3 regions of the Lysobacter yananisis genome follow, and region 2 is predicted to be linked to each of the others. Evidence: riboswitches for the same ligand, from Rfam matches in the RefSeq annotation. Region 2 holds a riboswitch; each other region holds the start of a gene.
The links. Region 2 has a riboswitch for cobalamin ahead of RDV84_RS01755 (ribonucleoside-diphosphate reductase subunit alpha). Riboswitches for the same ligand answer to the same signal wherever they lie in the genome.
Positions count from the first base shown of each region.

Region 1 (7,047 bases), 430 kb from region 2:
GCGCCGTCGCGGACGTAGGTAATGATCTCCATGTCGGCGTGCGAGTGCGGCGGGAAGCCGGTGTTGGCGGCGATGGTGTCGTCGTTCCAGACCCGCAGCGCGCCCCAGCCCATGCGCGCGGCGTCGCGGTAGCCGGCGAAGGAGAAGTGGTGCTTGGCGTCGAGCCAGCCGTGGTTTTCGCCGCCGAGGCTGGAATAGGGGCGCAGTTCGATCATGTCGGCGTTTCCTTGTGTGTGCGGTCGATGGGGAAACGATAGGCCTGCGCGATCGGGTTTAGAATAGAAACGATAGAAAACCATCGTTTCCAAAAGTGGTGTAATGACGACATGACCCGACTCCCCGACCTGGAAGCCTGGGCGATCTTCGCCAAGGTCGCCGAACTGGGCTCCTTCGCTCGCGCGGCGGAGGAACTGCGCCTGTCGCAGGCGACCGTGTCCAAGGCCGTCTCGCGCCTGGAAACCCGGCTCAAGACGACGTTGCTGCACCGGACTTCGCGGCGCATCTCGCTGACCGAGAGCGGCCGCGGCGCGCTCGAACGCGCCGGGCGCATCCTGGCCGAAGGCGAGGCGGTGGAGGCCGAGGTCACCGCCCAGGCGCGCAGTCCGCGCGGACGGGTGCGGCTGGCCGCGCCGATGTCGTTCGGCGTCGCCCACCTGGCGCCGTTGTTGCCGCAGTTCATGCAGCGCTATCCGGAGATCGCGCTGGACATCGACTTCGACGACGGCGTCACCGACCTGGTCGGCGGCGGCTACGACCTCGCCCTGCGCATCTCGGCGCTGGCCGATTCGAGCCTGCTGGCGCGGCGCCTGTGCGGCGTGCGCATCGTGCTGGTGGCGGCGCCGGCGTACCTGGACGCGCGCGGGCGGCCGACCCATCCGCGCGAACTCGCCGGCCACAGCGCGCTGGCCTACGCGTACTCGCGTTTCGGCAACGCCTGGCGCTTCCACCATGCGCGCCACGGCGACTTCTCGTTGAGCGTGCCGGCGCCGTTGCGGGTCAACAACGCCGAGGCGCTCAATCCCGCGTTGCTGGCGGGGCTGGGGCTGGCGCTGCAGCCGGAGTTCCTGGTCTGGCGCGAACTGCGCAGCGGCGCGCTGGAGATCGTGATGCCGCAGTGGGCGCCGCCGCCGATCGCCTTGCACGTGGTCACCCCGCCGGGGCGCGAGCGGCCGGCGCGGGTGCAGGCCCTGATCGAATACCTGGCGCAGCAGTTCGAACGCGCGCCGTGGGCCGATCCGCAGGGGTGAGCGGACGTGAGCGGATCGCCGGCGGCTCCGCCAGCATCGCGCGCCCGGTGCCATCGCGTTTCATCCCCCGCGCGCGACCCACCCATGGTCGATCGCCAACCGCATCAACGCCCCTTCGCCGCGCACGTCCAGCTTCCCCAGCGCGCGCGAACGCAGCGTGCGCACGGTCGATTCGGCCACGCGCAGGGCCAGTGCGATCTCGTGGTTGCGCCGGCCCTCGACCATCAGCCGGGTCACTTCCAACTCGCGCGGGCTGAGCCGGTCGAACGGCGAGGACTCGAACAGGATGCGGCCGCCGAGCGAGTCGTCGATGAAACGACGGCCCGCGGCGACTTCGCGCAGCGCGCGCACCACCACCGCGGCGTCGCGGGTCTTGGACACGTAGCCCAGCGCGCCGGCGGCGAGCAGGCGGCGCGGCATCGGCCCGTCGCCGACCACCGACACGATCAGGATGCGCAGCGCGGGATCGTGCCGCAGCAGCCGCTGCACCAGGCCCAGGCCGTCGTCGTCGGGCAGGTTGAAGCCGCACAAGGCCACGTCCGCCGCGGACTGGTCCAATCGCTGGACCGCCTCGTGCGGATCGCCGGCTTCGCCGACCACGTCGATGTCGCTGTGCGCGCCCAGGATCCAGCGCAGTCCGTGACGGACCAATGGCTGGTCATCGACGATGAACACCCGGATCATTTCCTTATCGCTCCGTAGATGATGCGAGCGAATGTCCAGGCCGTTTCCGAGGTCCGCAACTCGCCCGCGGGCAAAGTGCGGTGCGCCGACGCGAACGTCGGCGGATGACTACGTTACGTAACCGGGTGTCTACGCTTGTGTAGACGCATGCCGACGGTGAATCGGGGTTTTCCTACATTCATCACGTTTGGGCTTTGTTAGCGTGGCGCCACCCCGCATCGCCGGACCGCATGGAGTGCCGATGTCCACGCTGGTGACGATCTACGAAGTCGTATCCCACGCGCAGCGGTTCTGGCGCCTGCGCATCAACGGTTCGCAAGAGATCGCGTTCCCCACCCGCGACATCGCCAGCGCCGCGGCGCGGGTGCGCGCGCGCCGGCAGAACCAGGACACCGGCGGCCACACCGAGGTCTGGGTGCAGCGCCTGGACGGGCGCATGGACCGCGAAGCGGTGTTCCTCGGCGGCACGGCCGGCGCGATGTGCGCGGAGTGGCGGCGGCAGTGAGGCCGCGGCGGTAGCGACCGCGCCAAGCGTCGCGGACGAGGGTAGGGCCGCGTGCGTTCACGCGATCAACCTTGCGCGGCCGAGCGCTTGCAACGGCCGCGTCGCTGGTTCGGATCGCGCGGAAGGATCGCCGCCGGCCCAGCCATCGCACCGTCGAAGCGCAAGCGCGCATCGGGCGCTGGCGCGCCGCGACGGCGGCGCACGCGAACGCAAGCGCTGCTCGTACCCCGCCGCGGCGATGCGTGCGGCTATCGCCGCCGCACCGCCGACGGCCCGGCACCGCCACCGGCGGCGCCGAGCCTGGGACTCCCCGGGGTCAGGGCGACAAGGTGAAGTTCTTGCTGTAGGTCGTGCCGTTGTAGGCGACCTCGAAGCGCCAGACGCCCGCCGGCCCGCTCGGCGCGAAACTGCTCCAGGTCCAGTTCCACCACGACGAGGCGTAATGCGGCGCCGGGCCGTTGTGCGTCCACGAGGCGAACACCGTGCCGTTCGGCCGCAGGATCCGGTACTGGCTCTGCTGGCCGTTGAGCTGGTCGCGGTAGAACGCGCTGAACGAGGCCTGCTGGCCGTAGCGCAGCGCGGTGTTCTCGTTCGGACTCTCCGCGTTCGGGCACGACGCGAACGCCGGTTGGGCGTTGCCGACGATCAGCTTGTTGATCGCCGAGTCGTAGTACGGCCGCTGCGCGGCCCAGGCCGAAGACAGATTCAGGCCGTTGCACGAGCCGGCGTAAGGATCGATGAGGTTGGCGTTGGCGTCGTAGACCTCGAAGTGCAGGTGCGGCTCGGTCGAACTGCCGGAACTGCCGACGATGCCGAGGTACTCGCCCTGCGCCACGCTCGCGCCGACGCCCTTGGCGGTGACCGAGCCGTTCTTCATGTGGCCGTACCAGGCGACCGAGCCGTCGGCGTGCTGGACGTAGACGGCGTTCCAGTTGTTGTTGTTGACCGAACAACTGCGGTCGAAATTGCCGTCGTAGCGGCCGACGATGGTGCCCGCCGCCGCGGCGATCACCTTCACCTGATTGTTGTCCATCTTGTACCAGGAGAACGGCCACAGGTAATAGTCGGTGCCGCGATGGCCGTCGTAGCTGCGCGCGCCGCAGCTGTAGTCGAGGACCTGGCCGGCGCCGGCCTGGTCGACGTAGTTCGAGATCGCGTGATAGCCCGGATCGGCCAGGCCGTTGTTGAGCGCCAGCGGCCAGGCGAAACCGCCGAGCGAACGCGCCGAGGATCGCGGCGCGGCGGCGAGCTTGAGCTTGCGCGCGTTGTCGCGGATGTCGTTCCAGGCGCGCTGGCGGAACTGCGGCGACAGATGCTCGCCGTGTTCGGCCACCGCATAAGCGCCGCCGGCGCTGGCATTGGGCGCCGTGCCGCTTACATCGCGCGGCGCGGCGTCGTCGGCTGCCGACGCCGGGAGCGACGAAGCGGCGAGCGCGAGGGCCAGGCACAGCGCCGGCGCGCCGCGCGCGCGGCGGGCATTCGCGTTGTTCGAGGCGCGGTGGTGTTCGGGCATGCGGTTCTTCCTGAGCATGTGGTTCTCCTTGAGCAGGCCGCGACGCGGCGTGATTCGCGCTGTGGGCCGGCGGCGCGCGGACGAGCGCGGACGTCCCGGTGTTGCCTGCAATCAGGCCGCCTGAGGCCCTTATACGCGCCTTCGCGCGCAGCCGGGCGCGGCGTCGATCCCGCCGATCGGCCAAGTCGCGGCGGCGGTGCGATGTGCAATTCAGGTGGATGAAATGGCGCTCGCCGGGCGCGCGGTTCATCGCGTCGCGAACGCGCATTCGCCGTGTCGCAGCGCCGCGCGCGTCGGTCGCGGCGCGATGCCCGCCGCGCGTCGCCGACGGCGCGAACGAAGGCGCCGGCCGGCGACCATACCGCGGCGCAGCTTGTGGCTGTCGCCGCCGAACCACTACACTGCGCGCGCCACAGGTGTCCTGCCGCCCGCTCCAGCGAGCGCGCAGGGTGAAACGGGAAGCCGGTGCGGACGCGAGTCCCATTCCGGCACTGCCCCCGCAACGGTAGGCGAGTTACAGCCGGCATCGGCCACTGCGCGAACGCGCGGGAAGGCGCCGGCGGGACGCATCCGCGTCGCTCGCGAGTCCGGAGACCGGCCTGTGGCGGACGTCGGGACGGCGCACGCGGCTTTGCCGCGGCCCGCGCCGCGGCGTTCTCCTCGGGCGTTGCGGCGGGCGACCTGACGAGCGGATGCGGTGCGGCGCGCGTGCGCCCGCCTTTCGCCCGGTCTTCGTTCGCGCAGCGCCTGCCTTCGCGGGTGTGCGATCCGGAGACCAACATGAACGACATGCACGCAGTCGCGACCGACGTCGCGACCGTCAAGCTGCTGATCGACGGCGAGTTCGTCGAATCCTCCACCGCGCACTGGCGCGACGTGGTCAATCCCGCCACCCAGGCCGTGCTTGCGCGCGTGCCGATGGCGACGCCGGCGGAAATCGACGCCGCCGTCGCCGCCGCGCAGCGCGCGTTCAAGACCTGGCGCAAGACGCCGATCGGCGCGCGCGCGCGGATCTTCCTCAAGTACCAGCAGCTGATCCGCGAGCACATGGGCGAACTGGCGGCGATCCTCACCGCCGAACAGGGCAAGACCCTGCCCGACGCGGAAGGCGATGTGTTCCGCGGCCTGGAAGTGGTCGAGCACGCCGCGGCGATCGGCAACCTGCAGCTGGGCGAACTGGCCAACAACGTCGCCGGCGGCGTCGACACCTACACCCTGCTGCAGCCGTTGGGCGTGTGCGCCGGCATCACCCCGTTCAACTTCCCGGCGATGATCCCGCTGTGGATGTTCCCGATGGCCATCGCCACCGGCAACACCTTCGTGCTCAAGCCGTCCGAGCAGGACCCGCTGGTGACCATGCGCCTGTGCGAGCTGGCGTTGCAGGCGGGCATTCCCAAGGGCGTGCTCAACGTCGTCCACGGCGGCGAAACCGCGGTCAATGCGATCTGCGACCACCCCGACATCAAGGCGGTGTCGTTCGTGGGTTCGACCAAGGTCGGCACCCACGTCTACCAGCGCGCCTCGCTCGCCGGCAAGCGCGTGCAATGCATGATGGGCGCGAAGAACCACGCGGTGGTGCTGCCCGACGCGAACAAGGAGCAGACGCTCAACGCGCTCGCCGGCGCCGCGTTCGGCGCGGCCGGGCAGCGCTGCATGGCGGCCTCGACCGCGGTGCTGGTCGGCGCGGCCAACGACTGGATCGCCGACCTGGTGGCCAAGGCGAAGACGCTCAAGGTCAACGCCGGCACCGAGGCCGGCACCGACGTCGGCCCGGTGATCTCCTGCGCCGCGCGCGAGCGGGTGGAGGGCCTGATCGCCTCCGGCGTCGAGCAGGGCGCCACGCTCGAACTCGACGGTCGCGCGCCGGCGGTGCCGGGTTACGAACGCGGCAACTTCGTCGGTCCGACGATCTTCTCCGGCGCGGCGCCCGGCATGCGCATCTACGACGAGGAAATCTTCGGCCCGGTGCTGGTGATCCTGCGCGCGGAGACGCTGGACGAGGCGATCGAACTGGTCAACGCCAATCCCAACGGCAACGGCACCGCGATCTTCACCCAGTCCGGCGCGGCCGCGCGGCGTTTCCAGGAGGACATCGATGTCGGCCAGGTCGGCATCAACGTGCCGATCCCGGTGCCGGTGCCGCTGTTCTCCTTCAGCGGCTCGCGCGCGTCCAAGCTCGGCGACCTCGGCCCCTACGGCAAACAGGCCGTGACCTTCTACACCCAGACCAAGACGGTCACCGCGCGCTGGTTCGACGACGACACGCTGGGCCACGGCGTCAACACCACGATCAGCCTCAAGTGATGGCCGCGGTCATGGACTGGCAGGTTCATCCGGCCGCGCCGACCGGGCTCAGCGAAGAACAGGCGGCCTACCGCGAGGCCGCGCGCGATTTCGCCCGCGCCGAACTCGCGCCGCATGCGGCGCACTGGGACGCGCACAGCGTGTTTCCGCGCGAAGCCATCGCCCAGGCCGGCGAACTGGGCTTCTGCGGCTTGTACGTGGACGAGGCGGCCGGCGGCTCCGGCCTGACCCGGCTCGACGCGGCGATCGTGTTCGAGGAACTGGCCGCGGCCGATCCCTCCACCGCCGCCTTCATCAGCATCCACAACATGGCCACCTGGATGTTCGCCGCGCACGCCGCCCCGGCGCTGCGCGCGCGCTGGGGCGCGGAACTGGCCAGCGGGCGCAAGCTGGCTTCGTACTGCCTGACCGAGCCCGGCGCGGGTTCGGACGCGGCCTCGCTGCGCACGCGCGCGCGGCGCGACGGCGGCGACTACGTCATCGACGGCGCCAAGGCCTTCATCTCCGGCGCCGGCTCGACCGACCTGCTGGTGGTGATGGCGCGCACCGGCGGCGACGGCGCGCGCGGCATCAGCGCGTTCGCGGTGCCGGCCGACGCGGCCGGCATCGTCTACGGGCGCAAGGAAGAGAAGATGGGCTGGAACAGCCAGCCCACCCGCGGCATTTCGTTCGAAGGCGTACGCGTGCCGGCCGACCACCTGCTCGGCGCGGAAGGCGACGGCTTCAAGATCGCGATGAAGGGCCTCGACGGCGGCCGCCTCAACATCGCCAGCTGCTCGCTCGGCGCGGCCCAG
Region 1 covers NZ_CP133568.1:826,515-833,561, reverse strand. The annotation lists gene RDV84_RS03600 (pirin family protein) at 1-215, opposite strand, end outside; gene RDV84_RS03595 (LysR family transcriptional regulator) at 327-1,247, shown strand; gene RDV84_RS03590 (response regulator) at 1,308-1,922, opposite strand; gene RDV84_RS03585 (DUF2188 domain-containing protein) at 2,173-2,436, shown strand; gene RDV84_RS03580 (M23 family metallopeptidase) at 2,753-3,967, opposite strand; cobalamin riboswitch at 4,347-4,566, shown strand; gene RDV84_RS03575 (CoA-acylating methylmalonate-semialdehyde dehydrogenase) at 4,739-6,253, shown strand; gene RDV84_RS03570 (acyl-CoA dehydrogenase family protein) at 6,265-7,047, shown strand, end outside.
Region 1: another riboswitch for cobalamin. It lies ahead of RDV84_RS03575 (CoA-acylating methylmalonate-semialdehyde dehydrogenase); the one in region 2 lies ahead of RDV84_RS01755 (ribonucleoside-diphosphate reductase subunit alpha).

Region 2 (7,047 bases):
GGCGACGTGGTTGCCCGAGCCGGTCGACAGCCAGATCGGCGCGAGGAAGCCGGCGAGGATCGCGAACACCGCCAGCGCCATCGCGTTCTGCTTCACCGACAGCACGCCGGTGCCGGCCACCAGCACCACGCTCAGCGCGAACGCGGCGCCGGCCGGGATCATGCCGTAGAGCTTGAACGCGGCGAACACCACCAACAGCAGCACGCCGATCGCGCCGCCCTGCAGGCTCAGCGCGAACACCCGCTTGCGTTCGCGCTGGCGCCAGCCGAACACCAGCGCGGCCATCGCCGCGGCGGCGACGCCGGCCAGGCGCAGTTCCACCGGCACCCGCATCCAGCCCTGGTCGCTGGCGTACTTGAGCAGGGCGGCGACGCCGGCCAGCAGCACCAGCATGCCGACCTTGACCGGCACGTTGCCCTCGGTGAACCAGCGCCGCAGCCAGCGCGCGGCGACGGTGACGACGTCCGGCTGAGCCGGCGCGCGCGGCGCCTGCGGGCGCGGCGGCGGCACCGGCGCGGCGGGCGTCGAGGTCGGGGGCACCGAAGTCGAGGGCGGCGCAGCCGCGGGCAGCGGCGGCGGTTGCGCCGGGGTCGCCGCGGGGCGCTCTGGTGCCGCGCTCGCAGGGCCGGGGGCGGCCGGGACGGCGACGGAAGGCGCCGAAACGCGCTCGCCCTGCGCCCGCGCCGCGGCCTCGCGTGCGCTCGATTCGGCCAGGGTCGCCTGGTGGCCCGCCGGTCCGCCCGACTGGCGCAGGCGCTCGACTTCGCGCTCCAGCCCGCTCACCCGGCCGCGCAGCGAGCCGAGCTGGACCAGCGCGACCACCAGCAGCACCGGTACCGCCAGGACCGCGAGGACCAGCAAGACAATCAGCGATTCCATCACGTTTCCCCTATCCTTATGGCGGGCACGTTACACCAACCACGGCACCTTGCGGGGGTGTCCTTCACCCCGTGCATACCTTGCTGACTCACCACATATCGCGTTGACGAAATCGACGAACCCCACTATGTTGTGTCCGTCGGTGCCGGTCGAGAGACCGGCTGAATAGGGAAGCCGGTAGGGAGGGCCCGCGGATCGCCGCGCGGCCGCCGAAGCCGGCGCTGCCCCGCAGCGGTATGGGAAACGAACGGGCCATGGCACTGGGCGCGACAAGCGCCTGGGAAGCGGCCCCAGTAGGACAAAAGCGAGGAACGAGCGGAGAGGAGTGAGGAGTGAGCGAAGGCGGATCGCTGCGGCTCGCTCCTCACTCCTCTCCGCTCTGTTTCTGGCTCTGAGTCCCGAGCCCGAAGACCTGCCGACAGCCGCGCGTCGCACAACCGCGCGGTCCCGGCCCAATGGAGTCTTCGGGGGAAGACCGGCCGGTGTCGCGGCACGACGGGGCCACCGTCGCGTCCGACCGCTTCGGCGCCATGCGCGGAGCGGCCCGTGCCCGGAACCTTCCGGCGCGCGCGACACCCAGCCAGCGCTCCGACGCTCCGCGCCCGCGGGGGCACGGCCGTGCCGTCGGCGACGCCGCTTTATGCGGTTCGCTGCCGATGGCGCGTCCGCGTTCTCCGCACCGTGCACCCACGCCCCGGAGCAATGCCATGACCACACTGGAAACCGATTCGTCCGTCGCCCCCGCCGCGGACGCCGCCGCCGCCCCCGCTACCAACGTCAAACCGGCACGCAGCGCACAAGACGCGCCCGGCTTCGCGCTGACCCCGCCGGCCGCGAACCTGACGATGAGCGTGACCAAGCGCAGCGGCCGCCGCGAGCCGGTCGACCTCAACAAGATCGTGCGCGCGGTGACCCGCTGCGCCGAAGGCTTGTATTCGGTCGACCCGATGCGCGTGTCCACCCGCACCATCTCCGGCCTGTACGACGGCGCGACCACGCGCGAGCTCGACGAGCTGTCGATCCGCACCGCCGCGCTGCTGACCGCCGAAGAGCCCGAATACGGCCGCCTGGCCGCGCGCCTGCTCGCCGGGGTGATCGAGAAGGAAGTCGCCGGGATCGAGATCCACGCGTTCTCGCAGTCGGTCCAGCGCGGCTTCGACCTGGGCCTGATCAACCAGCGCCTGCTCGACTTCGTCCAGGCCAACGCGCGCAAGCTCAACGACGCGATCGACCGCAACCTCGACGCCAAGTTCGACTACTTCGGCCTGCGCACCCTGTACGACCGCTACCTGCTGCGCCACCCGACCGCGCGCACCGTCATCGAGACCCCGCAGCAGTTCTTCCTGCGCATCGCCTGCGCGCTGAGCGAAGACGTGTCCGACGCGCTGGCGCTGTACCGGCGCATGGCCCAGCTCGACTACATCCCGTCCTCGCCGACCCTGTTCAACTCCGGCACCACCCACGAACAGCTGTCGAGCTGCTTCCTGCTGGATTCGCCGGAAGACTCGCTGGAAGCGATCTACAAGCGCTACATGGACGTGGCCAAGCTGAGCAAGTTCAGCGGCGGCATCGGCCTGAGCTACACCCGCATCCGCGCGCGCGGCTCGCTGATCCGCTCGACCAACGGCCTGAGCAACGGCATCGTGCCGTGGCTGAAGACGCTCGACGCCTCGGTCGCCGCGGTCAACCAGGGCGGCAAGCGCAAGGGCGCGGCCTGCGTGTACCTGGAGCCGTGGCACGCCGACATCGAAGAGTTCCTGGAACTGCGCGACAACACCGGCGACGAAGCGCGCCGCACCCACAACCTCAACCTCGCCAACTGGATTCCCGACGAATTCATGCGCCGGGTCGAGGCCGACGCCGACTGGTCGCTGTTCGACCCGGCCAAGGTGCCGCAGCTGACCGACCTGTGGGGCGAGTCGTTCGAACGCGCCTACCGCGCCGCCGAGGCCGCCGGCCAAGCGGTCAAGAAGGTCAAGGCGCGCGACATCTACGCGCGGATGATGCGCACCCTGGCGCAGACCGGCAACGGCTGGATGAACTTCAAGGACAAGTCCAACCGCGCCTGCAACCAGACCCTGCGCGACGGCAACGTGGTGCACCTGTCGAACCTGTGCACCGAGATCCTGGAAGTGACCTCGCAGGACGAAACCGCGGTGTGCAACCTCGGCTCGATCAACCTGTCGCACCACGTCGAAATCTTCGAGGATGGCAAGGGCGCGTTCGATTTCGAAAAGCTCGCCGAGACCGTGCGCCTGGCCGTGCGCCAGCTCGACCGCGTGATCGACCTGAACTTCTACCCGATCGAGACCGCGCGCCGCGCCAACCTGCGCTGGCGTCCGGTCGGCCTCGGCACGATGGGCCTGCAGGACGTGTTCTTCAAGCTGCGCCTGCCGTTCGACTCCGAGCCGGCGCGCAAGCTCGGCCGCGAGATCGCCGAAGCCATCTACTTCCACGCCCTGTCGGCGTCGAACGAACTGGCGATGGAGCACGGCAAGCACCCCGGCTACGAAGACACCCGCGCCAGCATCGGCGAACTGCAGTTCGAAGCCTGGGGCGTGGAACCGTCGCAGCCGGAGCGCTGGACCGAGCTACGCGCACGCATCAAGCAGCACGGCCTGCGCAACTCGCTGCTGGTGGCGATCGCGCCGACCGCGACCATCGCCTCGATCGCCGGCTGCTACGAGTGCATCGAGCCGCAGGTGTCGAACCTGTTCAAGCGCGAGACCCTGTCGGGCGACTTCCTGGTGGTCAACAAGTACCTGGTCGAGGAGCTCAAGAAGCTCGGCATGTGGACGCCGGAAATGCGCGACCGGATCAAGATGGCCGAAGGCTCGATCCAGGCGGTGACGGAGATCCCCGAATCGCTGCGCCAGGTCTACCGCACCGCGTGGGAACTGCCGATGCGTTCGCTGATCGACATGGCCGCCGACCGCGGCGCGTTCATCGATCAAAGCCAGTCCTTGAACCTGTTCATCGAGAGCCCGAACATCGGCCAGCTCAGCTCGATGTACATGTACGCCTGGAAGAAGGGCCTGAAGACCACGTACTACCTGCGCTCGCGTCCGGCGACCAAGATCGCCAAGACAACGGTCAGCGCGCCGGCCGCAGCGCCGGTGGCGCCGAAGCCGGAATACACCGAGAGCGACGCGATCGCCTGCTCGCTGGAAAATCCGGAAGCCTGCGAGGCTTGCCAGTAAGGTCGAGAAGTGAGCGGAGAGGAGTGAGGAGTGAGCAAGGGCGGTCAGGGGTGCCTGGCTGCTCTTCTCAGGACGGTGAGCATGCGGCTTATCTCGTCGATCAGCGATTTTATTTCTGGCAGATCGGCGGTTCGCAACCAGCCTACCCGCTCGCAAATCAGCAACTGGGTGTGTAGCTCCGCCAAAGATCCGTGCGCGATCGACAGAAACTGCCGTCTCTCGCGCTTGGATTCGCGAGTCCATCCCTCAGCCGTATTGCTCGGCACCGAAATTGCCGCCCTGTTGAGTTGCGACCTCATACCGAATCGCTCCATCGCCGGCAATTGCCGAGACACCAGACAGACCTTTTCGGCCAGTCGAATAGCTTTATTCCAGACAACAGTTTCTTGGTAGTGCACGACGGCCTCCTTGCCCCCAAGGTCTCAGCTCGCCGGCACACCTGCATTAGGAAAACCGCCCATGTCCTCGTCAGCGATGTCCTCGCTCACTCCTCACTCCTCTCCGCTCACTCCTAAGCTGCTCGATCCAGGCTTCGACCTGACCCTGCGCCCGATGCGCTACGCGCAGTTCTACGAGATGTACCGCGACGCCATCCGCAACACCTGGACCGTCGAGGAAGTGGATTTCTCCCAGGACGTCAACGACCTCAAGCACAAGTTCGGCCCGGCCGAGCGGCATCTGATCGAGCGCCTGGTCGCGTTCTTCGCCACCGGCGACAGCATCGTCTCCAACAACCTGGTGCTGAACCTGTATCAGCACATCAACGCGCCGGAAGCGCGCATGTACCTGTCGCGGCAGCTGTACGAGGAAGCGCTGCACGTGCAGTTCTACCTGACCCTGCTCGACACCTACCTGCCCGACCCGAACGAGCGCGCCAAGGCCTTCGACGCGGTCGAGAACATTCCCTCGATCCGGGCCAAGGCCGAGTTCTGCTTCCGCTGGATCGACTCGATCCAGGGCGTGCAGCGGATCGAGACGCGCGAGCAGCGCCGCCAGTTCCTGCTCAACCTGATCTGCTTCGCCGGCTGCATCGAAGGCCTGTTCTTCTTCGCCGCGTTCGCCTACGTCTATTACCTGCGCTCGCGCGGCCTGCTCAACGGCCTGGCCTCGGGCACCAACTGGGTGTTTCGCGACGAGAGCTGCCACATGGCGTTCGCGTTCGAGGTCATCCGCACCGCGCGCGAGGAAGAGCCGGACCTGTTCGACGACGAACTGCGCGCGCAGGTGGTGAAGATGTTCGAAGAGGCGGTGGACTGCGAATACCTGTTCGCCCAGGACGTGCTGTCCGGCGGCGTGGTCGGCCTGTCGCTGAAGGACATGCGCCAGTACCTGGAGTACTGCGCCGACCAGCGCATGGTCCAGCTCGGCATGCCCAAGCACTTCGGCGCGACCAACCCGTTTGCGTTCATGGACCTGCAGGACGTGCAGGAAGTGACCAACTTCTTCGAACGTCGGGTGTCGGCGTATCAGGTCGGCGTGCAGGGCGAAGTGGCGTTCGACGAAGCCTTTTGAAGCAGGAGTGAGCGTAGAGGAGCGAGAAGTGAGCGCAGGCTCGCTTCGCCCTCTGCGCTCGCTCGTTTCCCATGCTCATTCCTCACTCCTCTTCGCTCGCTTCTCGCCCCATGACCGAAGCCCGCATGACCGAGATCGTCTTCCCCGACCACACCAACCACCTGGGCACGCTGTTCGGCGGCCAGGCGCTGGCGTGGATGGACAAGGCCGCCTTCATCGCCGCCTCGCGCTACGCGCGCCGCACCGTGGTCACCGCGCGCTCGGAGCAGATCGACTTCCACCTGCCGGTGCCCAAGGGCGCGCTGGTCGAGCTGATCGCGCGCGTGGTCGAAACCGGCCGCACCTCGATGCAGGTCGAAGTCGAGATGATCCGCGAGGACCTGCTGACCGGCGAATCGCAGCTGGCCACGCGCGGGCGCTTCACCATGATCGCGCTCGACGTCGAGGGCAAGCCGACCGCGGTGCCGCCGCTGCCGGCCGCGCAGGCGTAGCCGACGCCGCAACACAGCGATCCGGCGCGCCGCCGCGCCGGCGCAAGCTGCGGATATTCCTCGGCGCGCGCGATTCCTACAGTGCCTCGCACCTCCACTACGGATACCGCGATGCAACTGGACCACTACCGCACCCTCGGCCGCAGCGGCCTGCGCATCAGCCCGATCTGCCTGGGCACCATGACCTTCGGCGACGACTGGGGCTGGGGCAGCGACGAGAACGAAGCGCGGCGCGTGTTCGACGCCTATCTCGAACGCGGCGGCAACTATGTCGACACCGCGAATTTCTACACCGGTGGCAGTTCGGAAACCCTGCTCGGCCGCTTCGCCCAGGGCCGCCGCGACCGCCTGGTGATCGCCACCAAATTCTCGCTGTGCACCGACCCGGGCGATCCCAACGCCGGCGGCAACCACCGCAAGAACCTGCGCCGATCGGTCGAGGCCAGCCTGCGCCGGCTCGGCACCGACTATCTCGATCTGCTCTACCTGCATGCCTGGGATGCGACCACGCCGGTCGAGGAAGTCATGCGCGGTTTCGACGACCTCGTCCGCGCGGGCAAGCTGCTCTACGCCGGCGTCTCCGACCTGCCGGCGTGGCAGGCCGCGCGCATGCAGACCCTGGCCGAACTGCGCGGCTGGTCGCCGCTGGTGGCGCTGCAGACCGAATACAGCCTGGCCCAGCGCGACAGCGAGCGCGAACTGCTGCCGATGGCGCGCGAACTCGGCCTCGGCGTGAGCGCGTGGTCGCCGCTGGCCTCCGGCGTGCTGACCGGCAAGTATTCGCGCGCCGACCTCGACCCGGCCACGGCTCAGGGCCGGCGCGCGGTCGCGATCGGCAACGGCGCGCTGACCGAGCGCGCGCTCGACATCGCCGAGGTCGTGGTCGACATCGCGCGCGAGCTTGAGCGCCCGCCGGCGCAGGTCGCATTGGCGTGGACCTTGCAGCGGCCCGGCGCGATCGTGCC
Region 2 covers NZ_CP133568.1:392,021-399,067, forward strand. The annotation lists gene RDV84_RS01750 (DUF2339 domain-containing protein) at 1-879, opposite strand, end outside; cobalamin riboswitch at 1,003-1,313, shown strand; gene RDV84_RS01755 (ribonucleoside-diphosphate reductase subunit alpha) at 1,725-4,079, shown strand; gene RDV84_RS01760 (four helix bundle protein) at 4,124-4,477, opposite strand; gene RDV84_RS01765 (ribonucleotide-diphosphate reductase subunit beta) at 4,539-5,591, shown strand; gene RDV84_RS01770 (acyl-CoA thioesterase) at 5,702-6,082, shown strand; gene RDV84_RS01775 (aldo/keto reductase) at 6,194-7,047, shown strand, end outside.

Region 3 (7,047 bases), 280 kb from region 2:
ACCCACCGCGGTGGCGCCGACGCGGAACTTGCCGAAGGCGCGGTCCAGGTCGATGCGCGCGCTGTGCTTGGCGCGGCGCGGCAGGTCGTTGCCGCGGTAGAAGCCGACCCGGTTCTCGGTGTCGAGCCAGCTCGCGCTCGCCGCCAGCGTCCACTCGGCGAAGGTGGTGTCGATGCCGATCTCGGCGCCGCGCATGCGCGCGCGTTCGATGTTGTTGGGCAGGTTGATCGCCGAGTCGAAGGTGATCAGCTCGTCCACGCGGGTGTCGAAACCGTCGATGCGCGCGTTGAAGTTCTCGCCGCGGTAGGCCAGGCCCAGTTCCCAGGTCTTGGACTCTTCCGGCTTGAGGTTGTGGTTGCCGAAGAACGGGTAGTACAGCTCGTTGAAGGTCGGCGCCTTGAACGCGGTGCCGTAGCCGACGGTGACGCGCCAGTGGTCGGCGAAGTTCAGGCCCCACGCGGCGCCGCCGGTGGTGTGGCCGCCGAACTGCTCGTTGTCGTCGCGGCGCACGCTGGCTTCGAACGACTGGTTGCCGAAGCGGCCCTGGTACTGGACGAAACCGGCCTTGTTGTCGCGCGAACGCTCGTCGTAGGTGGTGTCGCTGCGCACTTCGTCGCGCAGCCAATCGAAGCCCGCGCTCAGCACGTGGCCGTCGAAGAGGTTGAAATCTGCCTGCAAGGTCGCGCTGTCGCGGTTGGTGCTGAAGTACCCCATCGGCACCGCGCCGAGGAAGTTGTCGGAGCTGTCGACATTGCGCCCGCCGGTCAGCTGCACGTGCACGCGCTCGCTCGGCCGCCAGTCGATCTTGCCGCCGATCACCTGCTGCACGGTCTCGGAATAGTTGACGAAGCTGCCGTCGTAATCGTTCTGCCCTTCGGCGCGCAGCGCCTGGCCTTCCACGCTCCACTGCTCGTTGATCTCGACGCCGCCGCGCAGCGACAGCGCGTGGCTCTCGTAGCCGTCGCGGTCGGGCTCGTCGGTGAAGCAGCCGGCGAACACCGGGAAGCCGGCGCCGCGGCAGGCGTTGATGCCCTGGGTCTTGCGGAAGCTGTAATCGGCGCCGAACCAGCCGCGGCCGCCGCGGCCGCCGAAGCCGGTGCCGAACTCGACCGTGCCGTTGCTGCCGCCGCCGGCGTGCACGCGCGGGGCGAAGCCCTGGCGCTCGCGGCGGGTGAACACCTGGATCACGCCGCCGATGGCGTCGGCGCCGTACAGGCTCGAACGCGGGCCGCGCACGATCTCGATCCGGTCGATCAACTCCAGCGGCAGGTCCTGCAGCGAGGCCAGGCCCGAGGTCGGCGAACCGATGCGGAGGCCGTCGACCAGCACCAGCACGTGGTCGGATTCGCTGCCGCGCAGGAACAGCGTGGTCAGCTTGCCGGCGCCGCCCTGGTTGGCGATGGTGATGCCGGCGCGGCCGCGCAGCAGGTCGTTGAGGTCGCGCGCCTGGCTGCGCTCGATGTCGGCGCGGTCGAGCACGTCGACCGGGGTCAGCAGGTCGTTGACGCTGACCGCGGTGCGGTTGGCGGTGACCACGACCTGATCCAGGTCGGTGGGCGCACCGGCGGGCGCGGCGACGGCGGCCGCCGGCAGCGCGAGGGCGCCGGCGATGGCGAGGGACAGCAACTGGTAACGACGCATTGAAGCACTCCTGCGCGCGCGATCCTGCGCGCACGACGAACGGCGAAGGGCGGCGGCGGGGGAGGGCGAACGCAGGCGAGCCGGCGCGAAGGCGCGGCGACCGCCGCGATGCCCTCCGCATCGCAACCTGTGGGGGCTTCGGGGCCGGTCTCCGGACTTGCGGGCCGAACCGGCGGACCGGTTCCGGCGCGGCGCCTTCCCATGCCGGTGGCGCGAGGCCGGTGGCACAGTGGCGGTTGCCGCGCTGTCGACGCGCTTACCGTTGCGGGGGCAGTGCCGGACTGGCCGCGGCCGGATCGCAGATCCGCGCCGCCGGGCGTCACCGGCTTCCCGTTTCAACCCGGCGGCCTGGCCGCGGGGTCACCTCGAAGCGGGGCGCAGTGTACGCGAACCCGGCGCCGCCTGCCTGACCGGTCGGAGCCGCCCTAGGCCGCTGCAGGAGCGGCGCGAGGTGCGACCGCGCGGCGATCGCTCGCGTTACTGCTTTCGACGTGGCTGGGTTGCCGCGGTCGCGGCTTGCGCCGCTCCTGCAGGACGCGGGCGCAGCCGTGCGGCACCGGCTCAGTCGTGCCGGCCGCCCTCGTCGCGACCGTTGTCGCCGGCCGCGCCGTCGTCGTCGCGCTCGTCGCCGGCGCGTTCGTCGCCGGCGCCATCGCCATCCCCGCCGTGGCCGCCTTCCTCGCGGCCCGCGCCGAAGCCGCCGAAGCCGCCGAAGCCGCCGTCCTCATGGCGATCTTCGTTATGCACCGTCGTGCGCACCGGCGCGGCGGCCGGCTTGTTGCGCGGCGCCGGCAGCAGCGCGGTGGCCGCCTCGGCGGCCAGGATCAGCTCCTGGCGGCGCTCGTCGGGAATCTCCTGCCAATGGCAGTCCAGCAGCGCGCCTTCGATCGCGTAGAGCAGGTTCAAGGTCGGCTTGAAGCCGGCGCGCTTGACCCGCATGAACGCCTCGACCGTGCCGATCGCGGCGACGTCCTCGTGCGTGCGCAGCCCCACCTGGCGCAGCCAGGCCGCGCTCTTGGGGCCGATGTTGCGCATCTTGGTTCCGCTCATGCCAGCGACTCCACATACACCTGGGCCAAGGCTTCCAGGCCGGCCTGATCGTCGGCGTCGAAGCGGTCCGGGATCGGGCTGTCCAGGTCGAACACGCCGATCAGTTCGGCGCCGCGGGTCAGCGGCACCACCACTTCCGAGCGCGAGGCCGCGTCGCAGGCGATGTGGCCGGGGAACGCGTGCACGTCGGCCACGCGCTGGGTCTGGCGGCGGGTGGCGGCTGCGCCGCACACGCCCTTGTCGAGCGGAATGCGCACGCAGGCCGGCAGCCCTTGGAACGGGCCGACCACCAGTTCGGTGCCGTCGAAGAAATAGAAACCGACCCAATTGAGCTGCGGCAGGGCCTGGTTGACCAGCGCCGACAGATTGGCGGCGTTGGCGATGCGGTCGCGCTCGCCGTCGAGCAGGGCGCGGGCCTGGTCGACCAATTGGGCGTATTGCTCGGACTTTTGGCCCGAAAGTGTGGAGGCAGTAAACATCTTCGGAGTGTAACAGCGGCGTCCGCTGCGACTACCATGCCCACCGGGCGGCGCCGGGAAAGCGCGAGATCAGTCACAGGCGCCGCCGCCCCTTCCGACAAGCGCGCCGTCGGCCGCGCGGTCCCGTCCGCGCGCCGGGCGGCCCCAGCCGCGAGACTCCCGCATGACTTCTGCCCGCCGGCTCCCCGGCCTGTTCGTCACCGGCACCGATACCGGCATCGGCAAGTCGGTCGCCAGCGCCGCCCTGTTGCACGCCCTGCGCGCCGGCGGCGCGCGCGCGGTCGGCATGAAGCCGGTCGCCAGCGGCTGCGAGCCCGGCCCGGACGGCTGGCGCAACGAGGACGCGTTGCTGCTGCAGGCCGCCAGCGATCCGCGGCCGCGCTACGAAGACGTCAACCCGTACGCCCTGCCGCAGCCGCTGGCGCCGGAGATCGCCGCGGCCGAAGCCGGCGTCGAGATCGCGCTGGGTCCGATCCTGGCCGCGCACGCGCGGCTGGCCGCCCAGGCCGACACCGTGGTGGTCGAGGGCGTCGGCGGCTGGGCCGCGCCGGTCAGCGCTCAGCTCGACCAGATCGACCTGGTGCGCGCGCTGAAACTGCCGGTGGTGCTGGTGGTCGGCCTGCGCCTGGGCGCGATCAACCACGCCCGGCTGAGCGCGCGCGCGATCCAGGCCGACGGAGCCGAGCTGATCGGTTGGATCGCCAATGGCATCGACCCGCACATGGCGCGCGCCGACGAGAACTTCGAGATCCTGCGCCGGCGCCTGCCGGCGCCGTGCTGGGGCCGGCTGCCGCATGCGGCGCAGCCCGCCCCGGCGACCCTGGCCGGTGCATTGCGCCCGGTCTTCTGAATCCCGAACTCCTCCTGTAGGAGCGGCGCAAGCCGCGACCGCGGAGTTTCCGCTCGCGTCGCAGATACCGCCGCAGTCGCGTTGCCGCAGTCGCGGCTGGCGCCGCCCCTACCGGGCGCTTCCGATCCTCCGGCCGGGGCCTGCGCACCGTGCAAACGAAAAAACCCGACAGCTCGCGCTGCCGGGTTTCTTCATCGCATCGGGCCGCCGGGAGAGAGGCGGCGGCCGCGAGGCTTACTTGGCGGCCGGAGCGGCGGCCTTGGCCGCGGCCTTGGTGGCCTTCTCGACGTTGGCCTGGGTCGCCTTGGCGGCGGTCTCGACCTGCGACTTGGCCAGCTCGGCGATCGCTTCGTTGGTCTTCAGGGTGCGGCCGAAGGCTTCCTGGCCGGTGCTGACGGCGCGCTCGACGTTCTCGCGAGCCACCTGCACGCCCTTCGGGAACAGGGTCTTGAGGGCGTCGAAGTCGCGGGCCTCGGCGGCTTCGCCGAAGAAGGCGAAGGTGGCGTTGACGCGGTCTTCGATCGCGGCGATCTGCAGGCCGAACACGGCCTCGGCGTTGTCGAGGGCCAGGCGGTTGACCTGAGCGGCCGTGTCCGCGAACTGGCGCGTGGCGGCGGCGAACTGTTCGTTGAACTGCTGGTACATGGCTTAGCTCCTGAAAAGGTGGCCCAGACGGAGGGCGACTGGATTGTGCGATGCAGCATAGACCGGCTTTTGTTGCGCCGCAACATGGTGCCGACCAGCGGTCCTGAATCGTTCAGAAAACCTGCCGGTTCAGTCAGTTACGGGGTTGCTACCTGAATAGGCAAAGCGGCTTCGCTGCGCGGACCTGCGCCGATCCGCCCGGCCACGCTGGCGGGGGCGGATGTCGATACGGTGGCGCGCGCATGACCCGACCCGGAAGCGGGCGCGGCATCGGTTTGCGTCGCAGATGCCGGCGCGAAGCGCCGGCGCCGGGTCACTCGCCGCGGTAGCGGCTGCCGGCGGTGCAGGTCTCGTGGACCACGATTTCGCTCAGCAGCGGCAGCGCCGGCTTGAGCTGTTCCCAGATCCACACCGCCAGCCGCTCGCTGGTCGGGTTGTCCAGGCCTTCGATGTCGTTGAGGTAGTGGTGATCGAGCCGGTCGTGGATCGGCTGGAACGCCTTCTTGACGTCGGCGTAGTCCATCAGCCAGCCGCTGTGCTCGCCGATATCGCCGCGCAGGTGCACTTCGACCCGGAACGAATGCCCGTGCAGGCGCGCGCACTTGTGGCCTTCCGGCACGTTCGGCAGCCGGTGCGCGGCTTCCAGGGTGAAGACCTTGAAGATGTCGATGGCGGGCATGGCGGCGAACGGGTGCGGAGCCGGCGGCGCCGGCGCGTGGAAGACCGATGATCGCGCAGCGCCGGAGCCGGCGCGAACGCGGCGGCGGGATGCAGCGGTGCGGATACGAAAAAGCCCGCTGCGCTGGCGGGCCCTGATTGGTGTTGCGGCGCGTTGTTCTATGGTGGCTATGGGTGGACTCGAACCACCGACCCCAGCATTATGAGTGCTGTGCTCTAACCGGCTGAGCTACATAGCCACGGTGAGCCGCGCATTCTTCATGCCGGGGCCGGTCTTGTCAATCCTTTCGCGGCGTTTTGCCCGGCTTGTCCTCTGGCCGACCCCGTGGCAGAGTCGGAGACAGTGAAATTAGGAGTCCGCATCGTGATCGATCCGGACGGCTACAGACCCAATGTAGGCATCGTCCTGATGCATCCCGATGGCCGCCTGTTCTGGGCGCGCAGGGTGCATCGCGACGGCTGGCAGTTCCCGCAGGGCGGGATGAACAGCGACGAGACGCCGCTGGAGGCCATGTATCGCGAATTGCGCGAGGAAACCGGCCTGCAACCCCATCATGTCGAAGTGCTCGGCGCCACCCCGGGCTGGCTACGCTATCGGCTGCCGCGCAGGGCGGTGCGGCGCAACGACCGGCTGGTCTGCATCGGCCAGAAGCAGGTGTGGTTCTTGCTGCGGCTGACCGGGCAGGAATCGGATCTGTGCCTGGACGTGACCGACAAGCCCGAGTTCGACCACTGGCGCTGGGTCGATTTCTGGTACCCGATCGAGCACGTGGTGATGTTCAAGCGCGGCGTCTACACCAGCGCCCTGCGCCATTTGGCGCCGTTCGCGCGCCATGTCGCCGGCGACCAGGCGGTGCCGATGCCGTGCCCGGTCGCCGATGCGCGGCCCGACCCGCGCCGCGATGCCGGCCTCGGCGGCCGCCAGCACCAGCGGCCGCGCGCGCGGCCCGGCGGGCAGTCGGCCTGCGGCGGCTCCGAACCCGGCGCCTGAGCCGCGGCTCGGCAGGGTCTGGGCGGCTCCACCGGCGGCTTTGCCGAATTGGGCTGCCATTAATTGACAATCATTCTCATCCGTGGCGGAATGGTCGCGCAGCCAGCCGGCTGCCAACCGAAGACCAGCGCCGTGTACGTCTGCATCTGCAACGGAGTCACCGACCGCGATATCCGCCAGGCCGCCGAAGCCGGTTGCCGCAGCGTGTCCGAGCTGACCATGCGTACCGGCGCCGGCGCCAATTGCGGCAGCTGCCTGGACCTGGCCGGCTCGCTGCTGGAGCAGGCGCGCAACGTGCGCGAACTGCCGCTGTCGGTCCTGCAACAGGCCGCCTGACGCGGCCGCGACACGCCGGCGCCGCGGCTGCGGCGGCAGGCGCTCCCGGTCCGGAAACCGGGTTTCAGCCAGCGCAACGTTCCGCCCTACGAATTCCCGAAACGGCCGCCTCGCGCGGCCGTTTTCGTGTTCGCCGCCACAGTCCGCGCGGCTGCGTGCGAGCGATTCGCGATTACCGTTGCGCACGATTCGCGTTTCGTCATGGCCCGCGCGAAAGGGCTACAGTGCCGCCCATCGCAACGCAGGAGCCGGCCATGAAGGGCGACGCCAAAGTCATCGAATACCTCAACAAAGCGCTCTACAACGAGCTGACCGCGATCAACCAGTACTTCCTGCACGCCAAGATGCTGAAGAACTGGGGCCTCAAGGAACTCGCC
Region 3 covers NZ_CP133568.1:668,917-675,963, reverse strand. The annotation lists gene btuB (TonB-dependent vitamin B12 receptor) at 1-1,641, opposite strand, end outside; cobalamin riboswitch at 1,779-2,011, opposite strand; gene RDV84_RS02920 (TfoX/Sxy family protein) at 2,203-2,691, opposite strand; gene RDV84_RS02915 (GAF domain-containing protein) at 2,688-3,170, opposite strand; gene bioD (dethiobiotin synthase) at 3,334-4,020, shown strand; gene RDV84_RS02905 (phasin family protein) at 4,255-4,665, opposite strand; gene queD (6-carboxytetrahydropterin synthase QueD) at 4,979-5,335, opposite strand; tRNA gene RDV84_RS02895 (tRNA-Met) at 5,506-5,582, opposite strand; gene RDV84_RS02890 (RNA pyrophosphohydrolase) at 5,708-6,334, shown strand; gene RDV84_RS02885 ((2Fe-2S)-binding protein) at 6,467-6,670, shown strand; gene bfr (bacterioferritin) at 6,925-7,047, shown strand, end outside.
Region 3: another riboswitch for cobalamin. It lies ahead of btuB (TonB-dependent vitamin B12 receptor); the one in region 2 lies ahead of RDV84_RS01755 (ribonucleoside-diphosphate reductase subunit alpha).